Regions from separate parts of the Pseudoalteromonas maris genome, predicted to be linked through region 3. Evidence: predicted binding sites of a transcription regulator. Region 3 holds the regulator's gene; each other region holds the start of a gene.
What was found. Region 3 encodes sigma-54, which starts transcription at its own class of promoters, with help from an activator protein. Its sites were predicted from a motif close to GTTGGCACGNNNNTNGNNT; they were not measured.
Positions count from the first base shown of each region.

Region 1: the regulator sigma-54 is predicted to act here: its motif matches at 1,236-1,254, upstream of AAEU32_RS10460 (YggN family protein).
Region 2: the regulator sigma-54 is predicted to act here: its motif matches at 946-964, upstream of AAEU32_RS08820 (P-II family nitrogen regulator).
Region 4: the regulator sigma-54 is predicted to act here: its motif matches at 2,979-2,997, upstream of glnA (glutamate--ammonia ligase).

Region 1 covers NZ_JBMMUF010000006.1:142,764-147,475, forward strand. Annotated here, with positions in the region: gene AAEU32_RS10445 (AzlC family ABC transporter permease) at 1-402, shown strand, start outside; gene AAEU32_RS10450 (AzlD domain-containing protein) at 399-698, shown strand; gene AAEU32_RS10455 (PA3496 family putative envelope integrity protein) at 726-917, opposite strand; gene AAEU32_RS10460 (YggN family protein) at 1,292-2,074, shown strand; gene AAEU32_RS10465 (aminotransferase-like domain-containing protein) at 2,071-3,519, opposite strand; gene AAEU32_RS10470 (DMT family transporter) at 3,614-4,555, shown strand; gene AAEU32_RS10475 (diacylglycerol/lipid kinase family protein) at 4,552-4,712, opposite strand, start outside.
Region 2 covers NZ_JBMMUF010000005.1:83,057-87,768, reverse strand. Annotated here, with positions in the region: gene AAEU32_RS08825 (response regulator) at 1-845, shown strand, start outside; gene AAEU32_RS08820 (P-II family nitrogen regulator) at 1,011-1,349, shown strand; gene AAEU32_RS08815 (ammonium transporter) at 1,361-2,590, shown strand; gene AAEU32_RS08810 (YqaE/Pmp3 family membrane protein) at 2,683-2,841, shown strand; gene mrcB (penicillin-binding protein 1B) at 2,994-4,712, shown strand, end outside.
Region 3 covers NZ_JBMMUF010000003.1:292,717-297,428, reverse strand. Annotated here, with positions in the region: gene ptsN (PTS IIA-like nitrogen regulatory protein PtsN) at 1-71, opposite strand, end outside; gene hpf (ribosome hibernation promoting factor) at 73-360, opposite strand; gene AAEU32_RS06360 (RNA polymerase factor sigma-54) at 386-1,879, opposite strand; gene lptB (LPS export ABC transporter ATP-binding protein) at 1,904-2,629, opposite strand; gene lptA (lipopolysaccharide transport periplasmic protein LptA) at 2,626-3,159, opposite strand; gene lptC (LPS export ABC transporter periplasmic protein LptC) at 3,149-3,703, opposite strand; gene kdsC (3-deoxy-manno-octulosonate-8-phosphatase KdsC) at 3,700-4,251, opposite strand; gene AAEU32_RS06335 (KpsF/GutQ family sugar-phosphate isomerase) at 4,251-4,712, opposite strand, start outside.
Region 4 covers NZ_JBMMUF010000004.1:14,204-18,915, reverse strand. Annotated here, with positions in the region: gene AAEU32_RS06995 (NnrS family protein) at 1-735, shown strand, start outside; gene typA (translational GTPase TypA) at 789-2,615, opposite strand; gene glnA (glutamate--ammonia ligase) at 3,055-4,461, shown strand; gene AAEU32_RS06980 (DUF4124 domain-containing protein) at 4,623-4,712, shown strand, end outside.

The sequences.
Region 1 (4,712 bases), on a different contig from region 3:
CAGCCGCTGAGGTGGCGGCTCCCTGTTAGCTTTGTGCTTACCGATGAACTCTTTGCTTTTTCCCACCACCGCAAAGCGTACCAAAATAAAACGCGCCTTATTTATGCACTGAGCGCGGGCTTTAGCTTCTATGTTTTTTGGAATATCTGGACATTGCTAGGCATAGTGGCAGGTTCACTGTTGCCTGATTTAACTGATTTAGGTCTCGACTTCGCCATTGCGACCACCTTCATTGCATTGGTGATCCCATCCATTAAAAATAAAGCGACCTTAGCGTGTGTCATTGTCTCGGGCGTGTGCGCCGCAACCTTAAAGTTTTTAGGGGTAGACATGTGGCTGGTGTTCAGCGCTTTGTTGGGAATGAGCTGCGGCTACGTTTTATCTAAAGGTGCATCATCATGATCACTACCATTTTGATGATGGCCGTCATTACCTTCTCTAGTCGTTATCTATTTCTGCATCGCTCATTGGGCTTTAGTGTTGGCCCAAAGCTGCAGCGGTTTTTAAGTTTTAGCGCCCCAGCCGTACTCACTGCTATTTGGGTGCCTATTGTATTGTTGCCTGATGGTCAATGGCACCTCAGCTATACCAATCCCTATCTCATAGCGGCAACAATAGCGATTATTACCGCTTATAAAACAAAAAGTATCTATGCCACAACCATACTGGCTATGGCAGTGTTTTTCGTGCTGCGTTAACGGAAAAAGGGGCATAAAGCCCCTTTTTTATTCTTCATTCAGATAGTCGTCAAAATCATCATCGCCGAGATTCTTTCTGAGCCTGCGCTGCTCTAAATAATCATCAAGCTTTTTTTTCACTTTGCGCTTACGACGGTCGTTTTGATTGCGTCCCATCGCTTCGTATTCATCTTCAACAAACTCGTCTTCAAACGCATCATAGGAATAAGTTTTACCCACAATACACTCCAATAAATCAAAACAGAGATCAATGCAGCTACGGTGTAGCGCACCGAATACAGGGCATCGCCCTATCGAGTGAATTAATAGCTGTTAAAGATAAATGTTGAAAGTGAGATCTTTTTATCGTTTCCATAAAATTTTTCGATGAAACGATAGCGTTTATCTTCTTTTCGGACATATCCACGAATATAAAGCCCAACGACAGCCGTAACCAATAAGTGAAATTTTGACTAAATATTAGCTAATTTAACTAAGTTCACAAACTGCACTTACCCGACAAAAATCATAAATCGCTGAAATAAAACAAATAAATTAATTGGCACCGAAATTGAATTGTCTAGCTCGTCAATACTTCAACAGGAATTTTAACAATGAAAACGACCACATTAGCTGTTATCTCTGCATTGAGTGTTTCTGGCGCAGCATTTGCCAAAGATGATAATTCAATTTCTTTTGGCTCAGAACAATGCAGTATCGAATTTACCAATGACGTTCGCATCGAGCCTCAACGCCTACAAATCACCAACGCCAATAACCAGCACCTAGTCTTTGAAAATGGTCAGTTGGAAATTGATGGCGAAATAATGAACCTGACCTCAGAGCAACAAGAAGCGGTTGCAAACTACGTTGATAGTGTGCGCACGCAAATGCCGGAAGTAGCTCAAATTGCCCTTGATGGCGTGAAAATCGCGGGCGTAGCCATTGAAGAAGTTGGCGCAGCGTTTGGCATTCAGCACAACGACGCACTAACAGAGCTCGTCGATCAAATTGGTGTAAACATTGAAGACACTTTTTATCAAAACGGCGCCTTTGTTATGGGCAAACAAAGTTTTGAGCAACTCGGTAATGATATTGAAAACCAGTTCGATGAAGACTTTGAACAAGCCATGGAGCAAGCTGTATTGCAATCTATCGGTGGCATTCTCGTATCACTTGGCACACAAATGATTGGTGCCGGTGGTGATATGGATGAATTCGAGCAACGTATGGAGCGTCTTGGTGAGCAAGTTGAGCAGCGTGTTGAACTGCAAGCTGCAAACATTGAAAAGCGTGCCGACGCCCTATGCATTACCTTCACTGAGCTAGCCGCACAAGAACAACAGCTGATCACCATGATCCCTGAACTTAAGAGCTATCAGCTGCTTAGTAACTAATTACCCTTTCGCACTTGCTGGCAGAGCGCGCCCAACCGCGCTACTGCCTTTTCTACTTCATCACTCCAAACCAAACCAAAGCTTAACCGCATGCATTGGCGGTATTTATCAGTGGCACTGAATATAGCACCCGGCGTGATACTAATGCCGTTATCCAAAGCAACATGAAATAGCTCAACCACATCAAACTGTGTAGGTAACTGTAGCCACAGCACACAACCGCCCTGCGGATTAGTCATGCGTGTACCTTCAGGAAAATGTTTTTGCACCAAAGCCCTCATGCGCTCTTTGTTAAGTGCTAAGCGCTGGCGCAATACTTTAAGATTTTTGTCATAGTCGCCGCTGTTAAGAAATTCACTTAATGTCCATTGGTTCATGAGCGACGATGAGCAGCTCATTGCTCGCTTCAGTCGCCTTGCCTTAGGTGCATATTTGCTCGCGATAAGCCAACCTATACGGTAACTTGGAGCAGCCGTTTTAGAAAACGAAGAGCAGGTAATCACATTTCCCGTACTTGAGTAATATTGAGCTGGTTTAAGGTCGTGATTCTCATACGCCAATTCACCGTATACATCATCTTCAATGAGTACTGCTCCATGACTTTCGATTACCCGCACTAATTGCTGTCGTCGCTCATCATTCATTCTTGAACCGAGCGGATTGCTGATCGCCGTGGATACAATACATGCTTTGATGTCATGTTGGGCGAATGCGCGCTCTAAGTCCTCTACACACATACCTTCTTGCGGGCACAATGGGATCTCAATCACTTTTACACCTAAACTTTCCAACATTTCGACAATGCCGAAGTAGCAAGGTGATTCGATAGCTACGATATCGCCCGGTGAAGTCACACAACGAATCGCAATATGTAACGCTTCTTGAGCACCGTTAGTAATGATCAATTCGTCACTATTGACGCCTAGGGCACAATCCAAGTAGCGATTAATGATCTGCTTTTTTAAGGCACCAAAACCGTCGGAGGGGCCATAATTTATCGCTTTGTGCCCTGCCAAATTCATTACTTTGCGCATGGTGCGACTAAGCACTTTATCAGTGGGGCTGGCTGCAACTGGATTAGCAATACCTAGCGGCACGACACCGGGTCGATGCAACCCCTCAAACACCTGCTCAATCAAGGCTTGCTTGTTTACTTCAACCGGACTCTTAGTCACTGAGGTGCGCCGAGGCTGACTGCAGGCCTTATCCAACGCATTAAGGTAAAAGCCCGACTTTTCGCGGGCACTGATCACACCTTGGCGTTCCAGTTCTTGGTAAGCTTGCTGCACAGTAGGAATACTGACAGAAAGTTTTTGTGCCATATTGCGCAAAGATGGCAGCTTTTCTCCTGCACTTAGCGTTCCATGCAATTGCATATCTTTTATTAAATCAATTACTTGCTGATAAAGGTAGGTTGCGCGTTGTTTGTTGACGATCCGTGACATAACAATCTGTATAGGTATAAATAGTTAAATTCTGTTTATGTACAGTATACAAAATAGTCGTAGAATACCAGCTTTAAACATGTGGAATAGCGCCATGAAAAATGCCTTACTCTATTTTTTTACTGTCTTAATTTGGGGTTCAACATGGCTCGCCATTGAATTTCAACTTGGGGATATCGACGTTCAAGTGTCTTTATTTCTGCGTTTTGCGATAGCGGCTTTGATCATGTGGGCATTTGTTTTAGTAAAGCGATTACCAATGAAATATAGCGCTCAAGATCATGGCTTTTTTGCTCTGTTAGCCTTGTGTAACTTTGGTGCGAACTATCTCATTTTGTACTGGGCGCAACATTATTTAACCTCAGCAATGAGCTCTATTGCATTTAGCACCTTGTTGCTGATGAATATCCTCAATACCCGCTTGTTCTTCAAAAAGCCCATCGCAAAACGTATCTACTTTGGCGCACTAATGGGTATTGGTGGCATCGTGATCCTTTTTTGGCCTGCCATTGCAACATTGGATTTAAACAACGAGATACTACTTGGTCTGTTGTTGTGCCTAGGTGGTACTTTGGTTGCGTCAATCGGCAATATGGTCAGCGTACGTAACTCACGCGCACACGTTGGCATCTTACAAGGCAATGCCTGGGGGATGTTCTACAGCACATTGGGCTTGCTAGCGTTTGTACTATTTAGCGGCGTAAGCTGGAACCTTGATAGCGCGCCAACAAGTTATTGGATATCACTATTGTACTTAAGCACCTTCGGTACAGTGATAGCGTTTGCTTGTTATTTTGTCTTGTTGAAGAACATAGGACCAGAAAGGGCTAGCTATGTGATTGTCCTATTCCCGCTCGTTGCAGTCGTACTCAGCACCCTATTTGAAGGGTTCGTATGGCAACTTAACACAGTATATGGCTTTGCATTGGTGTTACTAGGAAACGCCATAGTCTTAACGCCATTTGATGAAATAGCCGCATTTTTTGCACGCTATAAAGCAACCAGAGCGGTACCTCGTGCAACCACCGCCCCTTAGGGCGTGCTGACTTTAGGTATTACAAAACGTAGCGCGTGTTTATGTAACTTAAAGGCGGCTGGAGATAGACCAACATATTCTCCATCCGCCTCTATGCCTATGTTCGGTGTACTCACCACCACTTCGTGCGCGCTAAACTGCTCAATATGAGATAAGT
Region 2 (4,712 bases), on a different contig from region 3:
TACTCACTCACCTGTTGGAGCGCCAACTCTATGAAGTGATTGAAGCACCTGATGGTGAACAAGCACTGGCCATTTTACGTCAAGACCCTGAAATCAAACTGTTACTGTGTGACTATGCCATGCCCGTTATGGATGGCTTCGAATTAGTGCGTGCAGTGCGTAATTATCGGGGACGAGACGATTTGGCCATTATTGGTATTTCCGGGGCGGGCAGTCATGGTATGTCTGCCAAGTTTATAAAATATGGTGCGAATGATTTTTTAACTAAACCGTTCGCTAATGAAGAGTTTCATTGTCGTGTGATGCAAACCGTAGAGCAGCTGCATTTATTTGATGAGCTCAAGGCGGCAGCGGAGTTAGATCACCTTACAGGACTATATAATCGCCGCTATTTGCAAGAGCATGGGCAAAAAATGTTCGCTAATGACAACAGCAACTTCACCATTGCACTAATTGATGCAGATGATTTCAAAAAGATTAATGACGACTACGGCCACCTTGCTGGTGACTCAGTATTGCAGCAGTTGGCGGCACGATTACAGCAATACTTTAAAGGACACCTTGTTGCCCGCTTTGGGGGCGAGGAGTTTGCGGTGATGATACGCTGCACAGAAAAGGAATTTGCAGGCCTTACACAACGACTGAGTGATTTTAACGAACAATTAAAGAGCAATCCGATTTTACTCGCTGAGCAACCGTATTCATTATCAGTCAGTATTGGTCTGGCGATGCTTGGGCACAGCTGTTTAGATAATTGCTTGCTTGGTGCAGATCAGGCTCTGTATCGTGCCAAAGCACAGGGGAAAAAGCAGTTGTGGATTGAGCGTATCGATGTTGCGAGTTAGTTGCACACATTTGGTATGTAACAAAAAATTAACGCACCAACATGGTGCGTTTTTTGTTCTGCAAATAAGTTAACCTCATGTTTTATATGTGGAAAATAATGTTGGCACAAAGGTTGGATTTATCACTGGGACATTAATAAATCAGTGTTGCCTGAAGGGGGCCATATGAAAATGATCAGTGCCATCATTAAGCCATTTAAGCTTGATGAAGTGCGTGAAGCTCTTTCTGAGCTGGGAATCGAGGGGATGACAGTTGTTGACGTGAAAGGCTTTGGTCGTCAGCGTGGACACACCGAGCTATATCGTGGCGCGGAATATCAAGTCGATTTCATTCCAAAAATAAAAATCGAAATTGCGACTTTGAGTGAAAACGTCGAGCGTGTGGTTGAGCTTATTACTCGCGTTGCCTCTACTGGCAAAATCGGTGACGGTAAAATCTTTGTTTATGATCTTGAGCAAATCGTGCGTATTCGTACTGGTGAGCTTGACGAAGAAGCGGTTTAAGGGGCGTAGTCATGGAAAATACAGTTGTTGAATTACAGTTTTCACTCAATACGTTCTATTTCTTAATATCTGGCGTATTAGTTATGTGGATGGCGGCAGGTTTTGCCATGTTAGAGGCGGGCCTTGTACGCTCTAAAAACACCACAGAAATCCTTACTAAGAATATCGCGCTTTATGCAATAGCGTGTACCATGTACTTGCTTGTTGGCTACAACATTATGTATGTAGACAATGCAGAGGGCGGCTTTTTGCCAAGCTTCGGTGCGTTAATTGGCAGCCAAGCTAGCGATGCAGACCACGCACTCGAGTCTGACTTTTTCTTCCAAGTAGTGTTTGTTGCAACCGCGATGTCAATTGTCTCAGGCGCTGTTGCTGAGCGCATGAAGCTGTGGGCTTTCCTTGTATTCTGTGTGGTATTAACAGGTCTTCTATACCCAATTGAAGGTTACTGGACATGGGGCGGTGGCTTCTTGTCAGAAATGGGCTTTGTTGATTTTGCTGGCTCAGGCATTGTTCACGGTGCCGGTGCTGCAGCAGCGCTAGCGGGTGTGTTACTGCTTGGTGCGCGTCGCGGTAAATACGGTAAAAATGGCCAAATCTATCCAATTCCAGGCTCAAACCTACCACTTGCGACACTGGGCACATTTATCCTATGGATGGGTTGGTTCGGCTTTAACGGTGGTTCACAACTACTGATCAGTGATGCTGAGAACGCGACAGCGGTAGGTAAAATCATGCTTAACACCAATGCTGCAGCTGCAGCAGGTGCAATCGCAGCACTATTGGTATGTAAAACGTATTGGGGTAAAGCTGACTTAACCATGATCCTAAACGGTGCGCTTGCAGGTCTTGTAGTAATCACTGCAGAACCAGCTTCACCATCACCGCTTCTTGCTGTGCTACTTGGTGCAATCGGTGGTATCGCTGTAGTGTTTAGTATCGTTGCCCTAGATAAAGCGCGTATCGATGACCCTGTTGGTGCCATTTCAGTACACGGTGTGTGTGGCGCAATTGGTCTGATGTTAGTGCCGCTATCAAATAGCGATGCAAACTACCTAACTCAATTTATCGGCCTAGTATGTATCTTTGGTTTCATCTTCGTCACATCATTCATTGTATGGGCGATTCTTAAGAAAACCATGGGTATTCGTGTGGGCGAAGAAGAAGAGCTATCTGGTATGGACCAACACGATTGCGGTATTGATGCATACCCAGAGTTTGTGTCGGTACGCTCAAACTAACAATACCGAGTAATTAAATTAACGGCGAGCTTTTCACTCGCCGTTTTTTGTGTCTATAATCTAGCAGAAGTCCCCTTAAGAGGTTCAAAATAATGAATAAACTACTGTTAATTATCCTTTCAATTTTTCTACCACCTGTTGCGGTTTTCTTAAAAGCGGGTGCAGGCAAAGACCTTATCATAAACATTATTCTATGTTTCTTGTTCTTTGTTCCAGCAATGATTCATGCGCTGTGGATCACAACAAGATAGGCTAATAAGCGCCACCTAAGTCAGTATCAGTTAAGTTAGTTCTACTTAACATTACCCTGCACCCTGTCTTGGTGTACTCAAGAGCGATTAATTTTGCTCTTGAGTATGCTAAGCTTCCAAAAATTTCTATTTAGCCACGCATTAGCAACCTTATGGCGCCTAAAAAAACACCTGTTAAGAAACGCAAAAATCCTAAGAAGAAAAATAACAGCTCTTCGTCTCATTCTCCGATGCAACGTGTCTTTAAACGCACATTGTCTGTTTTGTTCAAAGCTGCGTTAGTTAGCGTGATAAGTGTCACCTTGTACATGATTTATCTTGATGCCAAAGTGACGCGTCAGTTTGAAGGGAATAAATGGCAGCTACCGGCTCAGGTGTATGCCCGTGCTATGACATTTTATCCCGGGCAGTATTTGTCTATGGATGAGGTCGAGTGGGAATTAAAGCGCCTCAACTACACCCAAGTAACAAAGCTCACGCATACGGGTCAATACGAGCAAAGTGCGACACGTTTGCGCATATACCGTCGCGCGTTTGAATTTGCAGATACACAGGAACAAGCGCATATCATAGAGCTACGCTTTAGTGGTGATAAGCTCGCGACGGTTAAAAATAATATCGGTCAACGCATGGACAATGCGCGTCTTGAACCAGTACAAATAGCTCGTATTGGTAACGATGAGACTCAAGACCGTGAGTTTGTATCGCTTGATAAATTCCCTGACTTACTTAAACAGACGCTGTTGGTTGTTGAAGACAGAAACTTTTATGACCACCATGGCGTTTCAGTGATGTCTATCGCGCGTGCTTTGTATGCGAACATTCGTGCAGGTCGCACGGTGCAAGGTGGTAGTACCTTGACGCAGCAGTTGGCGAAAAACTTTTACCTTACCCGCGAGCGCTCTTTGGTACGTAAAATAAACGAGGCGCTCATCGCTCTGATCCTCGATTATCGTTATTCAAAAGATGCAATTTTAGAAGCGTATCTCAATGAAGTGTACCTTGGTCAATCATACACTAAGGGTGTGCACGGTATGGGGTTAGCGGCGGAGTTTTACTTCTCCAAGCCCATTGATGAATTAGAGTTTGACCAAATAGCCTTGTTAGTTGCTTTGGTAAAAGGCCCATCTTATTACAACCCGCGCCGCTACGAGGAGCGAGCCATGGAGCGCCGCGACTTGGTGTTGAGGCTGATGGTGGAAAATGGCCTAATCACACCGCCTGAATTTCGTGTTGCCCTAAAGCGTCCATTGGATATTGCGCCGATGAGTCGTGATATTGATAAAACCTACCCGGGTTATCTGGAGTTAGTCAATCGCCAACTTAAAGAGTTGGTGCCGGATAAAGAAACCCTTGATGCGGGCGTTCGTGTATTCACCTACCTAGATTTGCAAAAGCAAGAAGCGATGGAAGAGTCTATTGCTAACTCATTGCCTTATTTAGAAAAACGTCCAGATACTGAGCAGCTTGAGGCCGCCATGGTGTCGGTTAATCGTCACATGGGTGGGGTGTCTGCGCTGGTGGCTGGGCGTGATATGCGTTATTCCGGTTTTAACCGTGTACTTGATACTAAGCGTAACATTGGTTCGTTAGTGAAACCTGCCGTTTATCTCAGTGCTTTGCAGCTAAAGCAATACAGCCTTGGCACCTTGCTGAGTGATACGCCATTGGCGGTAAAAGATGAACAGGGTGAAGTCTGGCGTCCAGACAACTTTGACCATCAGTTCCGTGGTGATATGCCTCTATATCAAGCTTTCAGTAACAGTATCAACATTCCAGCTGTAAATCTTGGATTAGATATTGGTGTAGACAAGGTCGCCAATACGCTAGAGGGGCTAGGGGTAGAGGGGGATATTAATCAATACCCATCA
Region 3 (4,712 bases):
ATTCTTTTTTTGCTATTAAAAAGGACCGCAGCTTTGCTGCAGTCCTTTGAGAAAATATGTTCTAGGCTCATATTAGTGTCGAGACAATTTCTCTTTATGTTTGATTACTTGACGATCCAATTTGTCGATAAGGCCATCGATCGCCGCATACATATCTTGATGCTCCGCGGTTGCGAACAGTTCGCCACCATTTACGTGAAGAGTTGCTTCTGCTTTTTGTGTGAGTTTCTCAATATCAAGGATGACATGCACATTATTGATATGGTCAAAATGACGCTCAAGTTTTGCAAATTTGCTATTTACATAGTTACGAAGAGAGTCTGTGATTTCAACATGACGACCGGTAAGATTTAATTGCATAAGCATTTTCCTTCTTGTCTTGCGTCTATATCAAGCTTTTACGCTGATTTGACGGTGGAATGGCTAACGATTCACGATATTTTGCAATCGTTCTTCGAGCCACTTTAATTCCTTGCTCTGCAAGTATGTCCGCAATTTTGCTATCGCTCAATGGCTTAGCTGGGTTTTCAGCGGCTACTAGCTTCTTGATCAATGCTCTTATCGCTGTGGATGAGCATTCACCTCCGTTTTCAGTATTCACATGGCTGGAGAAGAAGTACTTAAGCTCAAATATTCCCCGAGGTGTGTGCATGTATTTCTGAGTGGTAACGCGCGAGATTGTTGACTCGTGCATTTCAACCATTTCTGCCACATCGTTGAGGACCATTGGTTTCATCGCTTCTTCGCCATGTTCAAAGAATGCCTGCTGTTGTTGAACAATGCAATTAGTTACTTTGAGTAGCGTATCATTGCGTTGTTCCAGGCTCTTTATAAACCATTTTGCCTCTTGTAAGTGAGAGCGAATAAATTGGCTGTCACTTTGTGATTTACAGTTACGCCCTAGTGAAGCGTAGTGATCGTTAACGCGTATTTTAGGCATGCTGTCTGGGTTCAATTCAACCACCCAGCGGCCCTTTACTTTTTTCACTGACACATCAGGTATCACGTATTCCGACTCTTCGCGAACGATGGTCGCGGCGGGTTTTGGATTCAGACTATGTATCAGTGTCATCACCTCTTTTAACTGCGCTTCTTTAAGCTTAGTCTTTTTCATCAAGGTGCGATAGTCGCGATTTCCTAGCAAATCAATGTAATTACAAATTACCTCTTTCGTTTCTCTAAGCCAAGGGGTTTGAGGTGAAAATTGATTGAGCTGGATCAACAAGCATTCTTGTAATGAGCGCGCGCCTATTCCCACGGGATCAAATAACTGAATACGTTTGAGTACCGCCTCAATTTCGTCTAATTCAATCTCTTCTTCTTGCTCTTCGTGATTAAGGCTTTCAAGTAAGTCTTCGGTTGTTACCGTCAGTAAGCCGTTATCGTCGATGGCCTCAATGATAGCCGTTGCAATGGCTTCATCAATTGGACTAAACGGTGTGAGTTGGAGTTGCCACATCAAGTAATCGTGCAAGGTTTCAGTTGTTTCACCTTGATACACAGATTCGTCATCAGGCATGGGGCCTGCAGAGGCCACGGGGGCCGCGCTAATGTATTCATCCCACGACACATCCATGGGCAAGTCATCGCCCATAGACTCGCTGCTCATGGCATCAGAACTCTCCATTTGGTCTGAAGTTTGAGTTTCTACCTCATTTTTGTCTTCGCCATTGCTGTGAGAGTCTTGGTCATTATCAGACTTGTCATTGTTATCTGAATAACTTTCCTCTTCGACTTCAAGCAGAGGGTTTGCGTCTAGCGCTTCTTGAATTTCTTGCTGGAGATCCAAAGTACTGAGTTGCAACAGGCGAATGGCCTGCTGCAGTTGTGGAGTCATTGTTAATTGCTGGCCTAAGCGCAGCTGTAATGATTGCCTCATGTACTCTAACAATCCTTTTTATTGTTATAACCTAAATTGTTCACCTAAATACACATCACGAACGGTTTGGTCTGCCAGAACCTCCTCAGGACTCCCTGAGGCGATCAATTCACCATGAGAAACGATGTAAGCTGTTTCACACACGTCTAATGTTTCACGCACATTGTGGTCAGTGATAAGTACGCCAATGCCACGATTACGGAGGTGTTCAATAATTTTCTTTATATCTAACACCGAAATAGGGTCGACACCAGCAAAAGGTTCATCTAACAGGATAAATTTCGGATTTGCGGCTAATGCGCGAGCAATTTCGACGCGACGGCGTTCACCGCCTGATAAAGCCATCCCCTGTGATTCTCGAATGTGCTGAATGTTGAACTCATCAAGCAAACTCTCAAGCTCCTCTTCACGACCCGCTTTATCCAAATCTTTTCGGGTTTCCAAAATCGCCATGAGATTTTGATATACGCTAAGCTTTCTGAAAATTGAGGACTCTTGCGGTAAGTAACCTATCCCCAAGCGAGCACGAGAGTGCATTGGTAAAAGCGTGATATCTTGCTCATCAATACTGATCATACCTTTATCGCTCGGCACCAAGCCAACAATCATATAGAAGGTTGTGGTTTTACCCGCACCATTAGGGCCAAGCAAACCGACAATGCTGCCTGCTTTTACCTCTAAACCCACATCTTTTACTACTTCACGGCCCTTGTAGCTTTTTGCTAACTTTTGCGCCTTCAGTGTGGTCATGGTTGTTCCTTCTCTTGTGGCTGCTGCTCACCTTGCGGTGTAAGCGTTGTGCGTACACGTGTGCTTGAGTCTTTGTCCTTTTCTGCGCTGATAGTCTGCTTATCTATATCATAGCTGATAGTTTCAGCGACGATCTGTTGATCCGCCATTTGAATTTTTGCATCGCCTTTGATTTGCAGCATTTGTGTGGCTACGTCATAGCGGATCTCTTTTGCTGATGCAGTAATTTGCTTACCGTCTGCCATAGTTTCGATATACATCGCAGGGTCGCCTGTGGCGATCAGTAATTGTTTGTTGTCGCCAAGCTCAGGGCGGCGGTGGGCTTCTAATCGATCCGCTTTTATTTCACGGTTACCATGGACTATATGCACATTCTTATCAAATATGGTGGTGTTTTCTTTGATTAGAGCTTGTTGTCTGTCTGCGTCAATAAACACCTTAGAGATGGCATCTACTTGCTCTGCGTGTAACTGGAAAGCACTTAAACCAAGCGCAAAACCAAGAATTAATACATTGAATTTATTGGTCATAATATACTGTTCGCGTATGTTTTATCAGTTCTACTATCTCTGCATTGATATCGGCTTTCAAGCCTTGGCCAATGATCACTAAATCTGGCCCCCGTAATTCTACGGCTTGTTCTGATTCCATTTTCTGTGCATCGATATCGATTTCAATAGCAGTCGCTTTAACTTGTTCGATCATCGCCCCTACAACTAAGTTGGTGGCGATAACATTATTTTCCAAGATTAAAATATTATTGTTGTACAGGGTTGCTTCATCAGCGGTCAGACGCCAACGCTCGCCATTGTTGTACAAGGTGAACTCGGGCTTGGTGAAATGAGTAAACCCTAGCTCATCAAACATTTCCATTCGTTCAGCGTAAACGCTGTGGCTTAACGTACCCTTATCGTTATAGTTTCGCTGACGCAGGCCATTGGCAATATAATCCGGCATGGCAATGTCTTCTTGTGCGTCGACGACTGGCTGCTCTTCTTTTATAAAATAGGGCGCCCATAACCACGCCATGATAGCCAAGAATATAATGGATATGAGCAGCCGAGCATTATTCATGAACTGGTTCCTTGGGTGCCAAGTGAGTGGCCTTGGGCCAGCATTAACAAGTCTGTCAGCTCTCGCACCGCACCAAAACCGCCGGGCATGAGTGTAGTGTAGTGACTAATGCGTTTAATAAGTGGGTGTGCGTCGTTCACTGCAACCGCAAAGCCAACTTGTTGCATTACCGGCAGGTCAGGACCATCATCACCGATATAGGCTACTTGGTCGTTGGTCAGACTGAGTGCTTGTTTTAATTCTGCGTAGGCTTCTAGCTTGTTTTCCTTGCCCTGATAAATATGCTTTACACCCAAGCTGGTCATTCGGGTCTCAACAATGTGTGATTGGCGGCCAGTGATGACCGCGACGTGAACACCTGTTGCCATCAGAGCTTTAATGCCAAAGCCATCTTTGGTGTTGAACGCTTTAAGCTCTTCCCCTTGGTTACCGAGGTAAATACGGCCATCAGAGAACACACCATCAATGTCACAGATAAGCAGCTTAATTGCTTTAGCCTTTTGCCAAGCTGCATCTTCAATTGGTTGATATAACTCAGTAAATAACATTACAGCACTCCTGCGCGCAGTAGGTCTTGCATATTAAGGGCCCCAATCGGACGCTGCTGCTCGTCAATGACAATAAGTCCATTGATGCGCTTTTTCTCCATAATGTTTAACGCTTGCGCTGCCAACATATGTTCATCAGCTGTAGTGCAATTAGGCGTCATGACATCAACTAATGCTGTGTTATGGATATCGATACGATGCTCAAGCACACGACGTAAATCGCCATCAGTGAATAAGCCCACGAGTTTACCATCGTCATCGATGACAGCTGTCATACCCAAACCTTTGGTTGAGATCTCAAGGAGGGCATCTTTTATACTTTGAGACTGATGAGAGCGCGGCACATTATCACCAGCATGCATCACATCTTTGAGTGTGAGTAACAGACGTTTACCTAAGCTGCCACCTGGATGTGATAAGGCAAAATCGTCGGCGGTGAAGCCTTTGGCCTCCAGTAGGGC
Region 4 (4,712 bases), on a different contig from region 3:
GCGATGGCTTGCTTGAATGCTCTGATGTATGCAGCCAGATTTAACCACCTCGATATGAATTTCATTAGCATCAGCCATATTATGGTCATGATGATCACGTTAGTGATGGTGATTATGGGCGGGCGTGTGTTCCCTATGTTTACGGCCAACGGCACACAAACACCCCGCGTTACTAATATTTCATGGCTAGATAGAACCGCAATTATCAGTGTGCTCGCCTGCATTTTGCTGACGATTTCTCCCCAATCGTTAAACGATAACGTGACAGGCTGTGTATTTATCTTTGCTGGAGTCATTAACTTTATTCGCGCTGTTCGTTGGCGTATTTGGGTCACCTTTGGCTGTGCACTGGTGTGGCCGCTGCACGTGAGCTATTGGGCTATTTGTATCGGTTTGGTGTTACTCGGTTTATATTATCTGGCACTGCTCAGTTCAGTTTCAATGGCCTATCACGCGATAACCGTCGGCGGTATTGGCATGATGGTGCTGGCTATGATTTCAAGAGTATCGCTTGGGCATACTGGCCGTATGATAAAAGTCGGCCCGATGATGACAGTGGCATTCGCGATAATGCTTGTGACACTTGTTATACGCCTGCTAGCTCCTGCTTTGAGCGCGTATTATCAGACATTCATTATGGCTTCTGCGTTGTTGTGGAGTATAGCGTATGGCTGCTATGTGGTCCGCTACGCGGGTATTGTCTTTCGCCCAAGAATTGACGGTAGAGACGGTTAAGGTCACGCACAAAAAAGCCCGCTTGATAGCGGGCTTTTTGTCATTCGCTGTAATTAGCTCTTTTTGCTTTCACGTGATGCGCGCTTACGATCACTTTCAGTCAATAGCTTCTTGCGAATACGGATGCTTTCAGGTGTTACTTCTACTAGTTCGTCATCGTCGATAAACTCAAGCGCTTGCTCAAGCGTCATCTTAATAGGTGGAACAAGTGTTTGTGCTTCGTCAGTACCTGATGCACGTACGTTTGTTAACTGCTTACCTTTAAGCGCATTAACAGTAAGGTCGTTATCACGGCTGTGAATACCGATAACCATACCTTCGTACACTTCAACACCGTGACCGATAAATAACTTACCACGGTCTTGTAGGTTGAATAGTGCGTTAGTCAGTGCTTTACCTTGCGCGTTCGCAATCAATACACCGTTCTTACGCTGACCAATCTTACCGCCTTTGTGAGGACCGTAGTGATCAAACGTGTGGTACATCAAACCAGAACCTGAAGTCAGTGTCATGAACTCAGTTTGGAAACCGATAAGACCACGGCTAGGAACCATGAAGTCCATGCGGATACGACCTTTGCCATCTGGAGACATGTCAGTCATTTCTGCTTTACGCAAACCAAGCTGTTCCATGATTGAGCCTTGGTGCTCGTCTTCACAGTCAATCGTTACTGTTTCGTACGGTTCTTGTAGTTCACCGTCAACTTCGCGAAGAATTACTTCTGGGCGTGATACTGCAAGCTCATAGCCTTCACGACGCATGTTTTCAATTAATACGCCTAAGTGCAATTCACCACGACCTGATACACGGAAGCTATCAGGGTTGTCAGTGTCTTCTACGCGAAGTGCTACGTTGTGTACCAGCTCAGCATCAAGACGCTCACGGATATTACGTGATGTTACGTATTTACCTTCTTGGCCAGCAAACGGTGACGTGTTTACTGAGAAAGTCATGGTAACAGTTGGCTCATCAACGCTTAACGGCGGAAGTGCTTCAACAGTATTTACATCACAGATAGTGTCAGAGATTTTCAGCTCACCAAGACCGGTAATGGCAATAATGTCACCCGCAGTTGCTTCTTGTGCTTCGTGACGATCAAGACCTAGGTAAGTCAGAACTTGGCCAACTTTACCGTTGCGCGTTTTACCATCGGCACCGATAACGGTTACCTGTTGGTTCACTTTAACCGTACCACGCTTGATACGACCAACACCGATAACACCTACGTATGAGTTGTAATCAAGCTGAGAAACTTGCATTTGCAATGGACCTTCAGGGTCCGCGTCTGGCGCTTCGACTTCGTTGATGATCGCTTCAAACATTGGTTCCATTGTGTCTGAAGGCTCATCTAAATCTAATGTCGCCCAACCATTGATAGCTGACGCGTAGATCACTTTAAAATCTAACTGTTCGTCTGTTGCACCTAGGTTGTCGAATAGGTCGAACACTTGGTCCATTACCCAGTCAGGACGTGCACCTGGCTTGTCAATTTTGTTGATAACAACGATTGGCTTCAAACCCTGCGCGAACGCTTTTTGCGTTACGAAACGAGTTTGTGGCATTGGGCCTTCTTGAGCATCTACAAGCAGAAGTACTGAGTCAGCCATCGAAAGAACACGTTCTACTTCACCACCGAAGTCAGCGTGTCCCGGAGTATCTACGATGTTGATGTGGTAATCTTTCCAGTTGATTGCCGTGTTTTTAGCTAAGATGGTAATTCCACGCTCTTTTTCAATGTCGTTAGAATCCATCACTCGCTCTTCGTTACCACCGCGAGTTTGCAGTGTGCCCGATTGCTCAAGCAATTTATCAACCAGAGTCGTTTTACCATGGTCAACGTGCGCGATGATCGCGATATTTCTTAACTTTTCGATGCTCATATATCTACTTTGGAGGCAAGCCTCATTGTTCCTAGATGATCCACGCCCAGCAAACTGCTACCAGCGTTGGGTTTAAAAGGGCGCGTATTATCCCTTATAACGCCACTAGATGAAAGTTTATCCAACATTATTTTTACTACTATATTGCACTTATCTGAGTTGGCTACACCTAACTGATTAAAAAATAGACACAAACTATTTTTTTAAGCTCTTTTTAAATTAGGTAAATTTATATTCCTTAGCTGTCATCGCAATTTAAAATATCTGCACTACAATGAAGCAATTGCGCACCAAATAAGTGCAAAAACCTTATTTGAAATTCGGTATGTGCAAAAAACCATATACACAATAGTCACTTACAAAGTTGGCACGATTTGCGCTTACTAGTGCACAAATGCAGTAATATGCAGCACACAAAAATCCCTATGTTGGAGGACACATGTCACAATCGGTTTTAACTTTTATTAAAGAAAATGACGTTAAGTTCGTAGATCTTCGTTTTACCGACACTAAAGGTAAAGAACAGCACGTTTCTATTCCTCATCACCAAGCTGACGAAGACTTCTTCGAAGACGGCAAAATGTTCGATGGTTCTTCAATCGCAGGTTGGAAAGGCATCAACGAATCAGACATGGTGCTAATGCCTGATCCAGAAAGTGCAAAACTTGACCCATTCGCAGAAGAAACAACGCTTATCGTTCGTTGTGACGTCGTTGAGCCTTCAACTCTACAAGGTTATGAGCGTGACCCTCGCTCTGTTGCTAAGCGTGCTGAAGAGTATATGCGCTCTACAGGTATCGCTGATACTATTCTTTTCGGTCCAGAGCCAGAGTTCTTCCTATTTGACGATGTTAAATACAAATCAGACATGTCTGGTTCAATGTACAAAATCGATGCTGAAGAAGCATGTTGGAACTCTGACAAAGATTACGAAGGTGGTAACACAGGTCACCGTCCAGGTGTTAAAGGTGGTTACTTCCCAGTTGCTCCTGTTGATTCATCACAAGATTGGCGTAGCGCGACTTGCCTAGTTCTAGAAGAAATGGGTCAAGTTGTTGAAGCTCACCACCACGAAGTAGCAACTGCTGGTCAGAACGAAATCGCGACTCGCTTCAACACTATGGTATTGAAGGCGGACGAAATCCAAGAGCTTAAGTATGTTGTTCACAACATGGCTCACGCTTATGGCAAAACAGCAACGTTCATGCCTAAGCCAATCGTAGGCGACAACGGTTCTGGTATGCACTGTCACCAATCACTAGCTAAAGATGGCAAAAACCTTTTTGCTGGTGACAAGTACGGCGGCCTTTCTGAAGAAGCGCTTTACTACATCGGTGGTATCATCAAACACGCTAAAGCAATCAACGCATTCGCTAACGCGTCTACTAACTCATACAAGCGTCTAGTACCTGGCTTCGAAGCGCCGGTAATGCTTGCTTACTCAGCACGTAACCGTTCAGCATCAATCCGTATTCCAGTGGTTCCTTCAGAGAAAGCGCGTCGTATCGAAGTGCGTTTCCCTGACCCAACAGCTAACCCATACCTAGCATTCTCTGCAATGCTTATGGCTGGCCTTGACGGTATTAAGAACAAGATCCACCCTGGCGATGCAATGGATAAAGACTTGTACGACCTTCCTGCAGAAGAAGCGGCTGAAATCCCAACAGTTGCAGCGTCACTAGACGAAGCCCTAGCTTCTCTAGATGCAGACCGTGAGTTTTTAACTCAAGGCGGCGTATTTACAGACGACTTAATAGACGCGTATATCTCGCTGAAGTCAAAAGAAGTTGAAAAACTTAACATGACAACTCACCCAGTTGAGTTCGAAATGTACTACAGCGTATAACCTGATAACTACTTTTTAGTTATATCATGTGTGTTCTCAAAGCCTGCTCTGCAGGCTTTTTTTATGGTAAAAATTAAATGAATGCACTACAGTTAAAGCTGGGGAATTAGTACGCTATTAATAGCTAACTATAAGAATAATATGCAAAATTAGGAATACATGTGAATATAAAGCTGACGATTTCTAGTGTGTTGCTGGTGCTATCGATGATGGTATCTGTACTATCAACGGTATCGGCAAATACCAATAAG